DNA from 3 places in the Paraburkholderia acidisoli genome. Region 2 is predicted to be linked to each of the others. Evidence: predicted binding sites of a transcription regulator. Region 2 holds the regulator's gene; each other region holds the start of a gene.
What was found. Region 2 encodes HrcA, which represses chaperone genes, less so after heat shock. Its sites were predicted from a motif close to TTAGCACTCNNNNNNNNNGAGTGCTAA; they were not measured.

Region 1 (5,466 bases), 140 kb from region 2:
TATATTCCATTCTTATGCCGCGTGAAAAAGTCAAAAGCAGTGGGGAGAAACGAGAGCCATGATGGTACCGTGTTGGCGTTTTTATGCCTAGCGCGCCGGCCCGCGAAACGCCCGCCGCGCCGCTCTGGCGCAGGTCGGATAATGAAATGGCGCGAATGAACGTGGCGCGTTGCGCAAAAATCCGCACCGCGCGCGAGCCATCCGTCCCCGGAAGACGCATAATTGGCATCTGATGCAGCGCGGGTGCAGCAGTTCGCGCCCGCTCGACGTTCCTCTTCTTTCGCTACGTTCATGCCCAGCGACACCCCTCCCATCGTCCTGACCTTCGGCCTTTCCGATCCGACCGGCGGCGGCGGCCTGCAAGCCGACCTGCTCACGCTCGCCAGCATGGGCTGCCACGGCGTTTCGGCGCTCACCGGCTACACCGTGCGCGACTCCGCGGGTTGCGACGAAGTCACCGGCCTCGACCCCGAAACCGTCGCGACCCAGGCGCGCATGCTGCTCGAAGACATGCCTATTGCCGCCTTCAAGGTGGGCGCGGGCGCGCGCGCCGAAGTCGTGAGCGCGATCGCCGAAGTAGTCGCCGACTACGACGACGTGCCGCTCATTCTCGCGCCCGACTTCACGCTCGACGACGAACACGTGCTCGCCGCCGACGAACTGCGCGAGGCCATGGCCGACCTGCTCGTGCCGCAAACCACGCTGCTGGTGGCCGACGTCTCCACGCTCATCGCGCTCGCGCAACCCGACGGCGACGCCGACGCGCCCGGCGTGGACGCGGCCATCGCGCACCTGCTCTCCACCGGCTGCGAGTACATCCTCGCGATGGAAACGGGCTCGCACCGCATCGTCAACACGCTCTACAGCGAAGACGGCCAGGTGCGCCAGGATCTGTGGGACCGCAATCCGCAAGCGATGATGGGCGTGACCGACACGCTCGGCGCGGCCATCGCGGCCTTGCTCGCCAACGGGCAGGAGCCGCCCGAAGCCGTGCGCGAGGCGCAGGAATATCTGTATCAGGCCGTGCAGAGCGCGTTTCGGCCGGGCATGGGCGCGTGGCTGCCCGACCGGTTTTTCTGGGCGCGCAGCAACGACACCGAGGAAGACGGCGAAACGCCGCCGGGCGCCGGTGCCGCCGAGCACCTGCCGCCGCCGGGCGAAGCCAAGCATTGACGCCGCTTTGAACTGATCACCGCGCCGTGCGCGCGGTGTATCGACAAAACGTACAGACGAAAAAAAACCCGCATCGCTGCGGGTTTTTTCTTTTCGGGCGATGGAAACACGCCGCGAGGCGTATCTCCATCAGCACTTCGATGTAACTCGCGGCGTAAGCCGAGATTACATGTCCATGCCCATGCCGCCCATGCCGCCGGGCATGCCGCCGGGCATCGGTGCATCTTCCTTCGGCACTTCGACAACCGCTGCGTCCGTCGTCAGCAGCAGGCCTGCGACCGAAGCTGCGTTTTGCAGCGCCGTGCGCGTGACCTTCGTCGGGTCGACCACACCGGCTTCGACCATGTCGACGTACTCGCCCGTGGCTGCGTTGTAGCCGTAGTTGCCCGAACCTTGAGCAACCGCTGCCACCACGACCGACGCTTCTTCGCCACCGTTCGTGACGATCTGGCGCAGCGGTTCTTCCATGGCGCGCAGAACGATCTTGATACCAGCGTCTTGATCGGCGTTAGCGCCCTTCAGGCCCGTGACGGCAACGCGAGCGCGGATCAGAGCAACACCGCCGCCGGGGACGATGCCTTCTTCAACGGCAGCGCGCGTAGCGTGCAGCGCGTCTTCCACGCGTGCCTTCTTTTCCTTCATTTCGACTTCGGTCGCAGCGCCGACCTTGATCACTGCCACGCCGCCTGCCAGCTTGGCAACGCGCTCTTGCAGCTTTTCACGGTCGTAGTCCGACGTTGCTTCTTCGATCTGCGTGCGGATTTGCTTCACGCGCGCTTCGATGCCCGTGGCTTCGCCTGCGCCGTCGATGATCGTCGTGTTTTCCTTGCCCACTTCGATACGCTTCGCTTGACCGAGTTCGTTCAGCGTTGCCTTTTCGAGCGTGAGGCCCGTTTCTTCAGCGATGACCTGGCCGCCGGTCAGGATCGCGATGTCTTCGAGCATGGCCTTGCGACGGTCGCCGAAGCCCGGAGCCTTGACGGCGACGGTCTTCAGGATGCCACGGATGTTGTTGACGACCAGCGTAGCCAGGGCTTCGCCTTCGACGTCTTCAGCGATGATCAGCAGCGGACGGCCAGCCTTCGCGACTTGTTCCAGAACCGGCAGCAGATCACGGATGTTCGAGATCTTCTTGTCGAACAACAGGACGAACGGGTTGTCGAGAACGGCAACTTGCTTGTCCGGGTTGTTGATGAAGTACGGCGAGAGGTAGCCGCGGTCGAACTGCATACCTTCGACGACTTCGAGCTCGTCTTGCAGCGACTTGCCGTCTTCGACGGTGATGACGCCTTCCTTGCCGACCTTGTCCATCGCTTCAGCGATACGGTCGCCGATCGACGAATCGCTGTTCGCCGAGATCGAGCCGACTTGCGCGATTTCCTTGTTGGTCGTGCAGGGCTTGCTCAGCTTGCGCAGTTCTTCGATGGCTGCGCCCACTGCCTTGTCGATGCCGCGCTTCAGGTCCATCGGGTTCATGCCCGATGCGACGTACTTCATGCCTTCGCGAACGATGGATTGCGCGAGGACGGTTGCCGTCGTCGTGCCGTCGCCTGCGTTGTCGCTGGTCTTGGAAGCCACTTCCTTGACCATTTGCGCGCCCATGTTCTGGAGCTTGTCTTTCAGCTCGATTTCCTTCGCGACCGAGACACCGTCCTTGGTGACCGTCGGGCCGCCGAACGAGCGCTCGAGGACCACGTTGCGGCCCTTCGGACCCAGCGTGACCTTCACTGCGTTGGCGAGAATGTTCACGCCTTCAACCATCTTGGAACGGGCGGAATCGCCGAACACGACGTCTTTAGCTGCCATCTTCTAACTCCTTGGGATTCTTGATGAATGTGCGGTGGGCGAAGCTTACTTCTGCACCACGGCCATGATGTCTTCTTCGCGCATCACGAGCAGTTCGTTGCCATCGACCTTGACGGTCTGGCCAGCGTACTTGCCGAACAGGACGCGATCGCCAACCTTGACGTCGAGGGCGATTTGCGCGCCCTTGTCGTCGCGCTTGCCCGGGCCGACTGCCAGGACTTCGCCTTGATCCGGCTTTTCAGCCGCTGCGTCCGGGATCACGATGCCCGAAGCGGTCTTGGTTTCTTGATCCAGGCGCTTGACGATCACGCGATCATGCAAAGGACGAAGGTTCATGGATAGATCCTCTATCTTGATTGGGACTTGAGAAGAGACTCAAGAAAACCTGGCTGCCGACAACCGTCAGCCAGAGGTATGGTTGCACCGAGCGTTGTTAGCACTCTCATGCGGTGAGTGCTAATTATATGGACGGGGAATGACAAATTCAAGAACCGGGACAGATGGGATTTTGCGCACGGAGTTCCCCGGGACGGGATGCGTCGTGCATGAAATTCAAGGCGATGGGATGTCGACTCGCGCACTCGATCGAAGATCGACCATCCTGAATATAGCTAGAAAAATCAAATAATTAAGATGCACATCGCGATCCCGAAAATGCGTCACGGAGCGATTCCCGCCACAATTTCAGTAACGTCACGACACGCCAATTAAAGCTGTCGTTCGACATTAGGGGTAAACACTCGTTACATCCCAGTTGATTGATCGCGCCCCGGAAAACCGCTGCAACGGGTGACCCAAACCGGGCTCGCCGTGCCTATCGGCTCGTTTCTCCCTTTCCTCACGCAATCTGATTCCGATTCGATCGACGCGGATCCCCCGGACGCTGCGCCGCGAACCGGTAGTTCTGACCCTTCAGCGCGCCGTAGCGGTAAGTTGTGCGGAGTGAGTGACGGCGAACATTCGCGGCAAATCGCATCGGCCAAACTGCCGCGCATATGGCTGGCGTCGCGCGGTATTCGGCTCGGCGCAGCCCGCACTGCAACCAGCACGGCATTGGCCGGGTCGCGGCACTCGCCGCCCTGCGGCTTTCGAAATCTTTGTCGATATTTCCTGCGTCTGGAGTCGATCCATGTTGACCCGTACCGTCCCTGGCACGTCCCATACGCAATGGGGCACCGTCGATTCGTTCACCGCGTCCTGCGCCGCGCTCCACAAGCAGCCGTTCGCGGCGCAACATCCGCTCGCCGGCCATCCGCTGTTTTCGATCGAGGCGTTGACGAAGGTGGCCGAGGCGGCCTCGAAGCGCGAGGGCGACGTGTATGTCGACGCGGGCGATCTCAGTCTGGCCGACAAGTGGGGCACCACGCCCAAACCGAACATGACGATCCCCGAGATCATCGACCGGATCGAAACGGCGGGCGCCTGGCTCGTGATGAAACACGTCGAACTCGACCCGGCCTACAAGGCGCTGCTCGACGAGTACGAGGCCTTCGTGCGCGAGCTGGCCGGCCCGGAAGGATCGCGCCTGCTGAGCAACGCGGAAATGCTCGTTTTCATTACGTCGCCGGGCCGCAAGACGCCCTATCACTTCGACGCCGAGGTGAATTTCCTCGTGCAGATTCAAGGCTCGAAAGACCTGTGGGTGTGCGACCCGATGGACCGCAGCGTGACCACCGAGGAAGAAATCGAGGAGTACTACTCAGTGTCGATCACGGCGGGCACTTACAAGCCGCATGCGGAAACCGTGGCCCGCAAGTTCACGCTGCATCCGGGCGACGCTGTGCACATTCCCACGCACGCGGCGCATTGGGTACAGAACCACGACAACGTGTCGATCTCGCTCAGCCTGAACATGGAATTCCCGCGCCGCTACGGCGACGTCTATCGCGCGAATCACAAGCTGAGAAAGCTGGGGCTCGTGCCGCGGCCGCCGCAGCCGCCGGGAGCGCCGGCATTCGTCGATAGCTCGAAGGTGGCGGCGCTCAGCGGATTCCGGCGTGTGAAGTCCCTGATCTCGCGATAGTGCCGATCGCCCCCAGCCACGCTATTGATCGGCGCCGCTCCGTGCCGGAAACCGTGTCTCTGGAAACGCCATGAAGAACGTTCTGAAAGCCATGTTCATGCACAGCCAGGTCGGCAGCTGGGTCGGCAAGATTCCGGGCGTGCCGCAGTTCTATGCGCGGACGGTCTGGTCCAAACGCATGAATCCCTTCTTCGGTCTGTACGGCAGTTTCGAAGACGCCGAGCGCGCCGCGACCGACCTCAATCATGTCGGCTGGAACGACGAAGGCATTGCCAGGGTGCTCGTGCACGAAGAGACCCATGAAGCGCCGCAGCCGTTTCAGACTTCGCAGTTCGCCGTGCTGCTCTGGCTGAGCAAACTGCTCAAGTCCGGCAGTACCGTGCTGGATATCGGCGGCGCCGGCGGCATCTTCTATGAAATCTGCACCCGTTACGACCTGCTCTCCATGCCGTTGCGCTGGCACG
Region 2 (5,466 bases):
CCGATGGGCACCAGCGCGACCTCGAAGCTGCCGCCCGCCATCGACAATTCCTGCATGCCTTGCGTGACCGCCGCGCCGAGTGCCTTCGCGGCCTTCGCGCGCGCTTTGGACAGTTGCTTCGCTTCCACGAGATACGCCTCGTGCGCCTTTTCGGCGGCGGCGCGCAGGCCGTCGAGATCGGCGGCGGCGTCGAGCGCGGCCAGTTGCTCGCGGCGCGCCGCGTGTTCCTCGGGCAGCGTTTCGGCTTGCAAGCGGAACTTGCGCGCCGCCGAATGCAGCGCGTCCAGGCGGCGTTCGACCTGCGCGAGCCGCTGCGGGTCGAGTTCGAGGCGCTGCGCGTAGTGCGACAGCGAGTACGCGGCTTCCTGTAACTGGATGGACGCGGGTTCGAGCGCCGCGAGCGCGTCGTTGAGCGCCGGGTCGATTTCGGCGAGATCGCGCACCTTGGAGACGATCGAATTCAGATGCGAGAGCATCGCCTCGTCCGATTCGGAGAGCGCCGCGAGCGCGCCTTGCACGCCGTCGATCAGATTGGCCGAGTGGGAGAGCCGCAGGTGCTCCGCGTTGACCTCTTCCCACTCGCCGGGCTGCGGCGCGAGCTTGTCGAGTTCCGCGAGCTGCCACGCGAGACGCTCGCGTTCGAGCTGCAGTTCGCGATCGCGCGCCTGCGCCGCTTCCACCGCCTGACGCGCGTCGCGCGCGCCGCGCCACTGGCGCGTGACGGCGGCGGCGAGTTCGGTCAAACCCGCGTGCGTGTCGAAGAGTTCGCGCTGCGCGTCGGGGCGCATGAGCAATTGATGCGCGTGCTGGCCGTGAATGTCGACCAGCATTTCGCCGATCTCGCGCAACTGGGCGAGCGTGGCCGGCGTGCCGTTGATGAACGCGCGCGAGCGCCCGCCGCTATCGACCACGCGCCGCATCATGACCGTGTGCTGGCCGTCGTCGTCGTGATTCGCGAGCGCGTGCTCGTCGAGCCACTGCGCCGCGTAGGAGGGCACGTCGAATTCGGCGGTGATGTCGGCGCGCGATGCGCCGGTGCGCACGACGGAGGCGTCGGCGCGCGCGCCAAGCGTGAGCGCGAGGGCGTCGATGAGAATCGACTTGCCCGCGCCCGTTTCGCCGGAAAACACGGTGAAGCCGCTGTCGAATTCGAGATCGAGCGCCGCGACGATCACGAAGTCGCGAATCGAAAGATGGCGGAGCATGGTGGCGTGTGCGTGTGCGTGTGCAGGTGCGTGGAAGTCTGCGTCGGGGTGGGCGTGCGCGCCGGACGGATGGCGGTCGCGCAGGCCTCGATGCGGGCGGCGCCGCGCGAGTCGACCGCGGCGCGGCCGCTCAGCGAAAGCGCCGCGGCCTCACTCTTCGGGATCGCCTTGCAGCGACGGATGTTCGTTCCAGTGCAGCTTCTTGCGCAGCGTGGCGTAGTAGCTATAGCCGACGGGATGCAGGAAGGGCACGGTATGGCGCGAGCGCCGCACCTCGATCACGTCGCCGAGTTCGAGCGCCGTGAACGACTGCATGTCGAAGTTCACGTTGACGTCGCGACCCGCCACGATCTGGATGCTCACCTTGCTGTCGTCAGGCAGCACGATGGGCCGGTTCGAGAGCGCGTGCGGCGCGATGGGCACGAGCACGATGCCTTGCAGTTGCGGATGCAGAATCGGCCCTTGCGACGACAGCGCGTACGCCGTCGAGCCCGTGGGCGTGGCGACGATCAGGCCGTCCGAGCGCTGGTTGTACATGAAGCGGCCGTCCACGTTCACGCGCAGTTCCGCCATGCCCGAGAAGCCGCTGCGGTTCACGACCACGTCGTTGAAGGCCAGCGCGTGATAGATCGGGTCGCCGTCGCGCGTGATGCGCGATTCGAGCAGCGAGCGTTCTTCGCGCTCGAACGAGCCGGCCAGCAGTTGCGGCACGATCTCCTGCATGTCGGCGAACGGGATGTCGGTGATGAAGCCGAGCCGGCCATGGTTGATGCCGATGAGCGGCGTGCGGTACGGCGCGAGCTGGCGGCCGATGCCGAGCATGGTGCCGTCGCCGCCGAGCACGACGGCCACGTCCGCGCGCGCGCCGATCTCGGCGGGCTGCAGCGCGGGATAGCCTTCCGCGCCGATTTCGGCCGCGGTATGCGCCTCGAACACGACGTCGAAGCCGCGTTTGGCGATAGTTTGCGCGAGCGCGAGCAACGGCTCGGCGATGCCCGGCGTATTGCTGCGCCCGACGAGCGCAACGGTCTTGAACTGGCTCTGGATCTTCTGGATCTGCATGCCGGCATTACACCATAGTCAGGTCGCGAAAAGAACAATCCGGGTGCGATGAATCGACCGCCGCGCCCGCCCGCAAGCCTTGCGGGTGGCGCGTTCCAGCCCGCCGCAAGTGACATGGCGATGACAGTGCGCGCAGACGGTGCGCACCGCCTGCGCCAATCCGGGGCACCCTGTGCGTGGCAGCCCACGTGGGCGCGGCTGCTGCGCCGGCGCCCGATGGCCCGCGTGCATGGCGCGCCCGTACTCGCCGCCGACACGGCATTAGGCTAGAATTTTCAGTCATGCTAGATCCCCGCGCACAAACCCTCCTCAAAACGCTGATCGAGCGCTACATCGCCGAAGGTCAGCCGGTCGGCTCGCGCACTTTGTCGCGCTATTCCGGCCTGGAGTTGAGCCCGGCAACGATCCGCAATGTCATGTCCGACCTCGAGGAACTGGGGCTCGTGTCGAGCCCGCACACCTCGGCCGGGCGGGTGCCCACGCCGCGCGGCTACCGGTTGTTCGTGGACACCATGCTCACCGTCGAGCCTTCCGGCGACGAAGACGCGCTCACGCGCGCAGTGAAAACCACGCTGCGCCCCGGCGAGCCGCAAAAGGTGGTGGCCGCCGCCGCGAGCGTGCTCTCGAACCTTTCGCAGTTCGCGGGCGTGGTGCTCACGCCGCGCCGCAGCCACGTGTTCAAGCAGATCGAATTCATGCGCCTGTCGGACAAGCGCATTCTGCTGATCATCGTGACGCCCGAAGGCGACGTGCAGAATCGCATCATGGCCACCCAGCGCGATTTCACGCTTTCCGAACTCACCGAAGCCTCCAATTACATCAACGCGCATTTCGCGGGCCTCTCGTTCGACGAGGTGCGCGCGCGCCTGCGCGAGGAAATCGACGCGCTGCGCGGCGACATGACCTCGCTCATGCACGCGGCCGTGACCGCGAGCACCGAAGAATCCGAAACCGGCGACACCGTGCTCATTTCCGGCGAGCGCAACCTGCTCGAAGTGGCCGATCTTTCTTCGGACATGGCGCGCCTGCGCAAGCTGTTCGACGTGTTCGACCAGAAAACCAGCCTCCTGCAACTGCTCGACGTCTCGAGCCACGCGCAGGGCGTGCAGATCTTCATTGGCGGCGAGTCGCAACTCGTGCCGATCGAGGAAATGAGCGTGGTGACCGCGCCGTACGAGGTGAACGGCAAGATCGTGGGCACGCTCGGCGTGATCGGCCCGACGCGCATGGCTTACAACCGCGTGATTCCAATTGTCGACATCACGGCGCGGCTGCTCTCGCTCACGCTCAGCCAGAACTAGGCTCCCAGCCCGCCTGCCTTGGTACCGATCATCGCCGAAAGCCGCGCCCGCGCGCCATTAGCCGAACGGCTAACGTTCGGGCCAACCGCAGGCGAAGCTCGCGCAGGCGCCGCAAAACGCCCGGCAAACCCCGCCGGGGCGGCCCGCGCAGGGCGCCCGCTATAATGTTTTCTCCTGCCACCGTTGCTGCGCCACGCGCGCGGCGTCTCTGATCGCCTATGCGTTTCGACCTGGAGCGGCCTCTGCAGTCGGCTGCGGCGCACCGCGTCGCCGTGCTGCTCATCAATCTCGGCACGCCCGACGCGCCCACGCCGCGCGCCGTGCGGCGCTATCTCGCGCAGTTTCTGTCCGATCCGCGCGTGGTCGAGATTCCCGCCGCCATCTGGCAGGTGATCCTGCGCGCGCTGATCCTGCCGCTGCGCGGTCGCTCTTCCGCGAAAAAATACGCGGCCGTCTGGACGCCCGAAGGCTCGCCGCTGCGCGTGCATACGCAAAAGCAGACCGACGCGCTGCGGCATCTCTTTCAGATCAACGACTACACCGTGCTCGTCGATTACGCGATGCGCTACGGCACGCCCGACATCCCGGCGATGCTGAACCAGCTCAAGCTCGCGGGCGCCGAGCGCATTCTGCTCATGCCGATGTACCCGCAATACTCGGCGTCGACCACGGCCACGGCGTTCGACGCCGCGTTCGTCGCGTTGCGGCGCATGCGCAACCAGCCCGAAATTCGCACGGTGCGCGGCTATCACGACCATCCGGCCTATATCGGCGCGCTGGCCGCGCAGGTGCATCAATACTGGCACGCGCACGGCCGCCCCGATTTCGCGGCCGGCGACCGGCTCGTGCTGAGCTTTCATGGCGTGCCGAGCCGCACGCTCGATCTCGGCGACCCGTATCACGATCAATGTCAGCAAACGGCCTCGCTGCTCATGCACGCGCTCGAACTCACGCCGGTCGAATGCCGCGTCACGTTCCAGTCGCGCTTCGGCAAGGCGCAGTGGCTCCAGCCGTACACGGCGCCCACGCTCAAGGAACTGGGCGCGGGCGGTGTGCGTCGCGCCGACGTGTTCTGTCCCGGTTTCACGGCCGATTGTCTCGAAACCATCGAGGAAATCGGCATGGAAGTGCGCGACGAATTCCTGCACGGCGGCGGCAAGGAGTTTCACCGCATTCCGTGCCTGAACGCCTCGCCCACGTGGATCGCGGCGCTAGGCGAGATCGTCGCGCAGCAGCTGCAGGGCTGGCCGGTGCAGGCGGTTTCGCCGGTGAGCGCGGCGGCGTAAGACTTGCGCGCGGTGGGGTATCGGCCTAGCGAGCTAAAGCGCGCCCAGGCCGGCAATAAGCGTGCGGGCGGCGCTGGCGTGCGTTGGCGCACCGCCGCACTCGCGTTCGCCAGGAAACAATCTCGATGAACTACAAGATTTCGACGGAACCCTCGGCGCGTTTGCGCATCGACAAATGGCTGTGGAACGCGCGGTTCTTCAAGACGCGCTCACTTGCCTCGGACGCGGTGAACAAGGGCCACGTGCGCATTGCCGGCGAAGCGGTCAAGGCTTCGAAGGACGTGCGCGTGGGCGATCTCGTGCAGATCGAGATCGATCACGTGCAGTGGGAAGTCGAGGTGCTGGGGATTTGCGAGGTACGCGGCCCGGCGAGCATCGCGCAGACGCTTTATGCCGAAACCGAAGCGGGCCGCGCGAAACGCACGGCCGAGCAGGAGCGGCGCCGGCTCTTTCGCGAACCGGCGGCGGTGTTGCAGGGGCGGCCGACCAAACGCGACCGGCGCACTATCGACAAACTTTCGCGTGAGGGTTGAACAGCGCTTCCATGGTGGCGTGCGCGCTGCCGTATTCCGTCGTGTTTTCCGTGACGGCACCCGACATGCAGATGGTGGT
Region 3 (5,466 bases), 250 kb from region 2:
GTTCTCGGGCTCGCACCAGGACGCGATCCGCAAGGGTTTCGCGCAGCGGCAGCCCGACGCGGTCTGGGAAGTGCCCTATTTGCCGATCGATCCCGCCGATCTCGGCCGCAGCTACGACGCCGTGATCCGCGTGAACAGCCAGTCCGGCAAGGGCGGCGCGACCTGGCTGCTCGAACAGGGCATGGGCTTCACGCCGCCGCGCCGCGTGCAGATCGAGTTCAGCCACGCCGTGCAGACGGTTGCCGATACCTCGGGCGAGGAAGTCACCGGCGACGCGATCTGCGCGCTGTTCGAACGCGAGTATTTCGAAACGCGCGGGCCGGCGGCGGTGGCGGGCGCGGGACGCGTGCGCTGGGAAAACCGCGACATCGCGGTGCCGGGCGGCGCGAACGTCGACGAAAACTACGCTTCAGCCGTGGCCGAAGCGATCGCGGCAGCCGCGGACGAGCGCATCGAAATCGCCTCGTTCGAAACGGAGCGCACCGCGCAAGGCGGCACGGCGGTGTTCGTCGGCGCGCGCGTGGGCGGCCAGCCGCTGCGCCACGGCGTGGGCGTAGCCGACGACGCGGCCCAGGCCGCCATCGCGGCCGTGGTCAGCGCGGTGAATCGCGCGGCGTGGACGCAAGTGGATCGCCGCGTGGCGGCTTGATCGGCAAACGATCTCGTGGGGTCTAGAACCCGCCGGACGTAGGCAATCAAGCAGAACCGCAGAAGGCGGCGCCGTTGAGCGCCGGCGGCAAAACGGGCCGCCGGCGTGCGCCTGAAACGCCCAGAAGGCGTTATCAGCGAATCGACCTACCGGTCGTCATTCGATCGCGCAACGCGTTGCCTGCCATGCGACGAGCCGCCAGTGACCGTCTTCCTGGGTCTGGATCGCCGTGTAGGCAATGGGAAAGAGCAAGGCGCCGCTGTTCGCTTCCATCTCGATCAGCACGCGGCCCGAGACGACGCAGGTTTCGTTGCCCACCGGCAGCACGTCCTGCGACTGAATCTCGATCTGCCGATAGCGGCGGCGTCCGGCCGTGATCGCGTCGATGAACTGCTGCTTGGTTTCACGCTTGCCGTTCGTGTGCACGAAGGTCGCCTGGTCCGAGAGCAACCGCTCCAGCAGCGAGCCGTCGCCATCCACCATCGCGCGAAACCGCTCGCGCTCCAGCCCGCGAATTGCATCGATCGTTTTTGCCGCCATTGCCTGAGCCCCTTGCGCGCGGCGCCGTCTTGCCGAGCCGCGCCGAAGTTTTCCGCCTGCGTCTGGACGAAATTTATACCAGGATTTGGCGCAAAGATACTTGCGATCAAAGGCGTCGGCCCCATATGTGCCGAGTGTGGCCGCGTCACAATAGTGAGATACGCGACCGGGCGTCGCAGCGCAGCAACTTTCGATGCCCTTCTATGTCCTTCTTAAGGACCGCGGACGAAATGCCGCGCGCGACGCCCGCCGATATTGCCCTCAATTTTCTTTTTCGCCAGCGGTCGCCGTCGCCGGTTGCATCGCAATCTAGAATGATCCTTCGGCTCGCCCCTGCCGCGAGCCGCCGCCGGGCGGAAAGCCCCGTCCCGTCTGCCTCTGCTGATTTCGTTGAAATCTATCGATACAACTGTGTCGATAGAGACTACGGAACTCTCAAACCCCTACAGGCTCCAAGTATTAGCACTCGGTGATTCAGAGTGCTAACATCACCCTGGAGTCGAAGTCTGACTTTTGCAAGATTCTAAGGAGTTCGCTACGTGAGCAACGCAATGACCATGACCCTTCCCAGTACGCTGAGCCCGTCGTCGGCCAAGGCCGGGGGTTCGGGTGCACTGGCGCTCGCGAATGCCTCACTGCTGCCCGGTCAACTGGGCAACATCGACGCCTACATTCAGGCCGTGAACCGGATCCCGATGTTGACGCCGCAAGAGGAGCGCCAGTTCGCGACCGAGTTTCGCGAGCAAAACAACCTCGAGTCCGCGCGCCGCATGGTGCTGTCGCATCTGCGACTCGTGGTGTCGATCGCGCGTAATTACCTCGGCTACGGCTTGCCGCACGCCGACCTGATCCAGGAAGGCAATATCGGCCTGATGAAGGCCGTGAAGCGCTTCGACCCCACGCAGAACGTGCGTCTGGTGTCGTACGCCATGCACTGGATCAAGGCCGAGATCCACGAATACATCCTGCGCAACTGGCGCATGGTGAAGGTCGCCACGACCAAGGCGCAGCGCAAGCTGTTCTTCAACCTGCGCAGCCACAAGCAGGGCCTGCAATCGTTCACGCCCGAGGAAATCGAGGGCCTGGCGCAGGAACTGAACGTGAAGCGCGAGGAAGTCGTGGAGATGGAAACGCGTCTGTCCGGCGCCGACATCGCGCTCGAAGGCCAGACCGACGACGGCGAGGAATCGTTCGCGCCTATCGCCTGGCTCGCCGACTCGCACAGCGAGCCGAGCGCCGTGCTGGCCGCGCGCGCCAACGACCGTCTGCAAACGGACGGCATCGCGAGCGCGCTGGAATCGCTCGACGCGCGCAGCCGCCGCATTATCGAGGCGCGCTGGCTGAACGTGGCCGACGACGGTTCGGGCGGCTCGACGCTGCACGAACTCGCCGACGAGTTCGGTGTGTCGGCCGAGCGGATTCGCCAGATCGAGGCGAGCGCGATGAAGAAGATGCGCACCGCCCTCGCCGAATACGCGTAATCGCGCTGAAGTGCGCCTGAAGTACCGCAAAGCCCCGTTCTTCGAACGGGGCTTTTTCTTTTGGCGCGCTCGTAAAAAAACGCCGCGGCGCTAATGTGCGCCGCGGCGTTTTCATGCCGATTCCGCAAACCTCAGCCGATCACGCCGGCTGCAGCGCCAGTTCGCGCGCGTAACGCCCGGCGGCCTCGCCGACCACGATATGCAGCGTGTCGGTGGTCACCCACACGGTGTCGAGGGCTTCGAGCGCCGCGCGGTCGACGTTCGCCGCGTTGCGCACGACCACGCGCAGGCGCGTGGCCGCCACGGCGTCGAGCGAGACGATATTGGCCGCGCCGCCGAGCACCGCGATCCAGCGCGCCGGGTTCGGATCGAGCGGGCCTGCCCCCGCCGTTGCGGGCGCCTGGGCCGCCTGTGCCGCCTGCGCCGCGAGTTCCACCGCGGGCGCGGCCTTCACCGCCGTCGCACCCACGCCGCGCGCGATCTCGCCGCGCATTTCGTCGGCGATGAGGTCGGCTTCCGGCCCGATGATGACCTGCACGCTTTCGCCGCCGCGCTTGAGCACGCCACGCGCGCCGATCGCCTTCAACGCCGGCTCGGAAACCCGCGCCGGATCGTTCACCGAGAGACGCAGACGCGTCGTGCACGCATCGACCACCTTGAGGTTGGCCGCGCCGCCGAGCGCATCGATATAGCGCGCGGCACGCGTGGCCGTTGCCGCGCCCGCCACCGTCGCGCCCGACATCGACTCCGCGATTTCCGTGTCGCCCGCCGAAGCCTCGCGGCCCGGCGTGGGCAGGTTGAAGCGGCGGATGAAGAAGCGGAACAGCACGTAGTAGACCACGGCGTAGGCAATGCCCAGCGGAATGGCTTCCCAGCCGTGCGTGGAGAGGCCGTAGTTCAGCACGTAGTCGATGAAACCGGCCGAGAACGTGAAGCCAAGCTTGATGCCGAGCAGCGAGCAGATCGCGAGCGACACGCCCGTGAGCACCGCGTGGATCGCGTAGAGCACCGGCGCGAGGAACATGAAGGTGAATTCGATCGGCTCGGTCACGCCCGTCAGGAACGAGGTGAGCGCCATCGACATCAACAGGCCCGCGACCATCGCGCGCTTTTCCTTCGGCGCTTCGTGGAGCATGGCGAGACACGCGGCCGGCAGGCCGAACATCATCACCGGGAAGAAGCCCGCCATGAAGCCGCCCGCCGTGGGGTCGCCCGCGAAGAAGCGATGCAGGTCGCCGGTCACGGGCGCGCCGCCCGCCGGCGTGAACGTGCCGAACACGAACCACACGAGCGAGTTGAGGATGTGGTGCAGGCCCGTGACGAGCAGCAGGCGGTTCAGCAAACCGTACACGAAGGTGCCGATCGCGCCCGCCGTGGTGAGCCAGTGGCCGGCCGTGTCGATCACGCCCTGCACCGGTCCCCACGCGTAGCCGAACACCACGCCGAGCACCACGCACACGAGCCCGGTGATGATCGGCACGAAGCGCTTGCCGCCGAAGAACGCGAGGAACTCGGGTAGCTTGATGTCCTTGAAGCGGTTGTACAGCATGCCCGCGACGACACCGGCCACCACGCCCGACAGCACGCCCATGTTGAGCTTGTCGTTGATGTCCTTCATCACGGCGGTTTCGACCAGGTAGCCGAGCGCGCCCGCCAGCGCCGCGACGCCGTTGTTGTCTTTCGCGAAGCCCACGGCAATGCCGATCGCGAACAGCAGCGGCAGATTGTCGAAGATCGCGCCGCCCGCGTCGGCGATGATCTTGATGTTGAGCATGTCGCTCTGGCCGAAGCGCAGCAGCAGGCCGGCGACCGGCAGCACTGCGATCGGTAGCATCAGCGCACGGCCGAGGCTTTGAATCTTGAGAAACGGATTGCCATCCATCGTACTGCCTCCAGTCCCTATTTCTGGCGTCGTTCGACGCGTCATGCGACGTGCGTATGACGCGGTGGTTGACGCGCTGTTTGACGTATTGCCGAGGAAACCCGCGCGCGATCGCTGCGCGCGCGGGCGTGTGGTGAAAACGTGGTTGAGGATTGCCGATGAACGACGAACGTTACCGGCGGATCACAGGCCTCAATCGAGCGGCCAGGTCGCGGCGCTCGCGGTGCGCACCGCTTGCGCCGACTCCAGCGCGAGCGCGTTTTGCGCACGCGCGCGGCATTCGTTGTAGTCGAGCTTGCGCACGCGCGCCTTGATCGACGGCACGGAAACCGGATCGACCGACAATTCGCTCACGCCGAGGCCCACGAGCAGCGGCACCGCGAGCGGATCGCCCGCCAGCGCGCCGCACACGCCCACCCACTTGCCGTGCCGGTTCGCGCCCTCCACCGTGGCCGCGACGAGCCGCAGCACGGCCGGATGCAGACCGTCGGCTTGCGCCGCGAGATCGGGCTGGCAGCGGTCCATCGCGAGCGTGTACTGCGTGAGGTCGTTGGTGCCGATCGAGAGGAAGTCGGCGTGGCGCGCGAGCTGGTCGGCCAGCAGCGCCGCCGAAGGCACCTCGATCATCACGCCCACCTCGATGGGTTCGGTGCGGCCCGCTTCGCGCGCGAACGCTTCGATGCGCTCGCGCAGACGCACGAGTTCGCCCACGTCGGTGACCATCGGCAGAAGAATGCGCACCTTGCCGGCCGGCTTCACGGCGAGCAGGCCGCGCAGCTGGTCGTCGAGCAGATCGGGGCGCACCTGCGCGAGGCGAATGCCGCGCAGACCCAGCGCCGGATTCGGCTCGGGCGGCAGCGTCAGGTAATCGACCTCTTTATCGGCGCCCACGTCGAGCGTGCGGATGATCGCCG

Region 1: the regulator HrcA is predicted to act here: its motif matches at 3,413-3,439, upstream of groES (co-chaperone GroES).
Region 3: the regulator HrcA is predicted to act here: its motif matches at 1,649-1,675, upstream of rpoH (RNA polymerase sigma factor RpoH).

Annotation. Positions count from the first base shown of each region.
Region 1 covers NZ_CP046913.1:690,715-696,180, reverse strand. The annotation lists gene FAZ98_RS02975 (rubredoxin) at 1-10, opposite strand, end outside; gene FAZ98_RS02970 (hydroxymethylpyrimidine/phosphomethylpyrimidine kinase) at 292-1,173, shown strand; gene groL (chaperonin GroEL) at 1,339-2,979, opposite strand; gene groES (co-chaperone GroES) at 3,025-3,315, opposite strand; gene FAZ98_RS02955 (cupin-like domain-containing protein) at 4,109-5,002, shown strand; gene FAZ98_RS02950 (methyltransferase, TIGR04325 family) at 5,073-5,466, shown strand, end outside.
Region 2 covers NZ_CP046913.1:548,881-554,346, forward strand. The annotation lists gene recN (DNA repair protein RecN) at 1-1,205, opposite strand, end outside; gene FAZ98_RS02380 (NAD kinase) at 1,356-2,267, opposite strand; gene hrcA (heat-inducible transcriptional repressor HrcA) at 2,549-3,568, shown strand; gene hemH (ferrochelatase) at 3,787-4,854, shown strand; gene FAZ98_RS02395 (RNA-binding S4 domain-containing protein) at 4,980-5,387, shown strand; gene FAZ98_RS35290 (hypothetical protein) at 5,359-5,466, opposite strand, start outside.
Region 3 covers NZ_CP046913.1:301,498-306,963, reverse strand. The annotation lists gene leuA (2-isopropylmalate synthase) at 1-649, shown strand, start outside; gene FAZ98_RS01330 (nuclear transport factor 2 family protein) at 806-1,189, opposite strand; gene rpoH (RNA polymerase sigma factor RpoH) at 1,729-2,670, shown strand; gene nagE (N-acetylglucosamine-specific PTS transporter subunit IIBC) at 2,810-4,552, opposite strand; gene ptsP (phosphoenolpyruvate--protein phosphotransferase) at 4,745-5,466, opposite strand, start outside.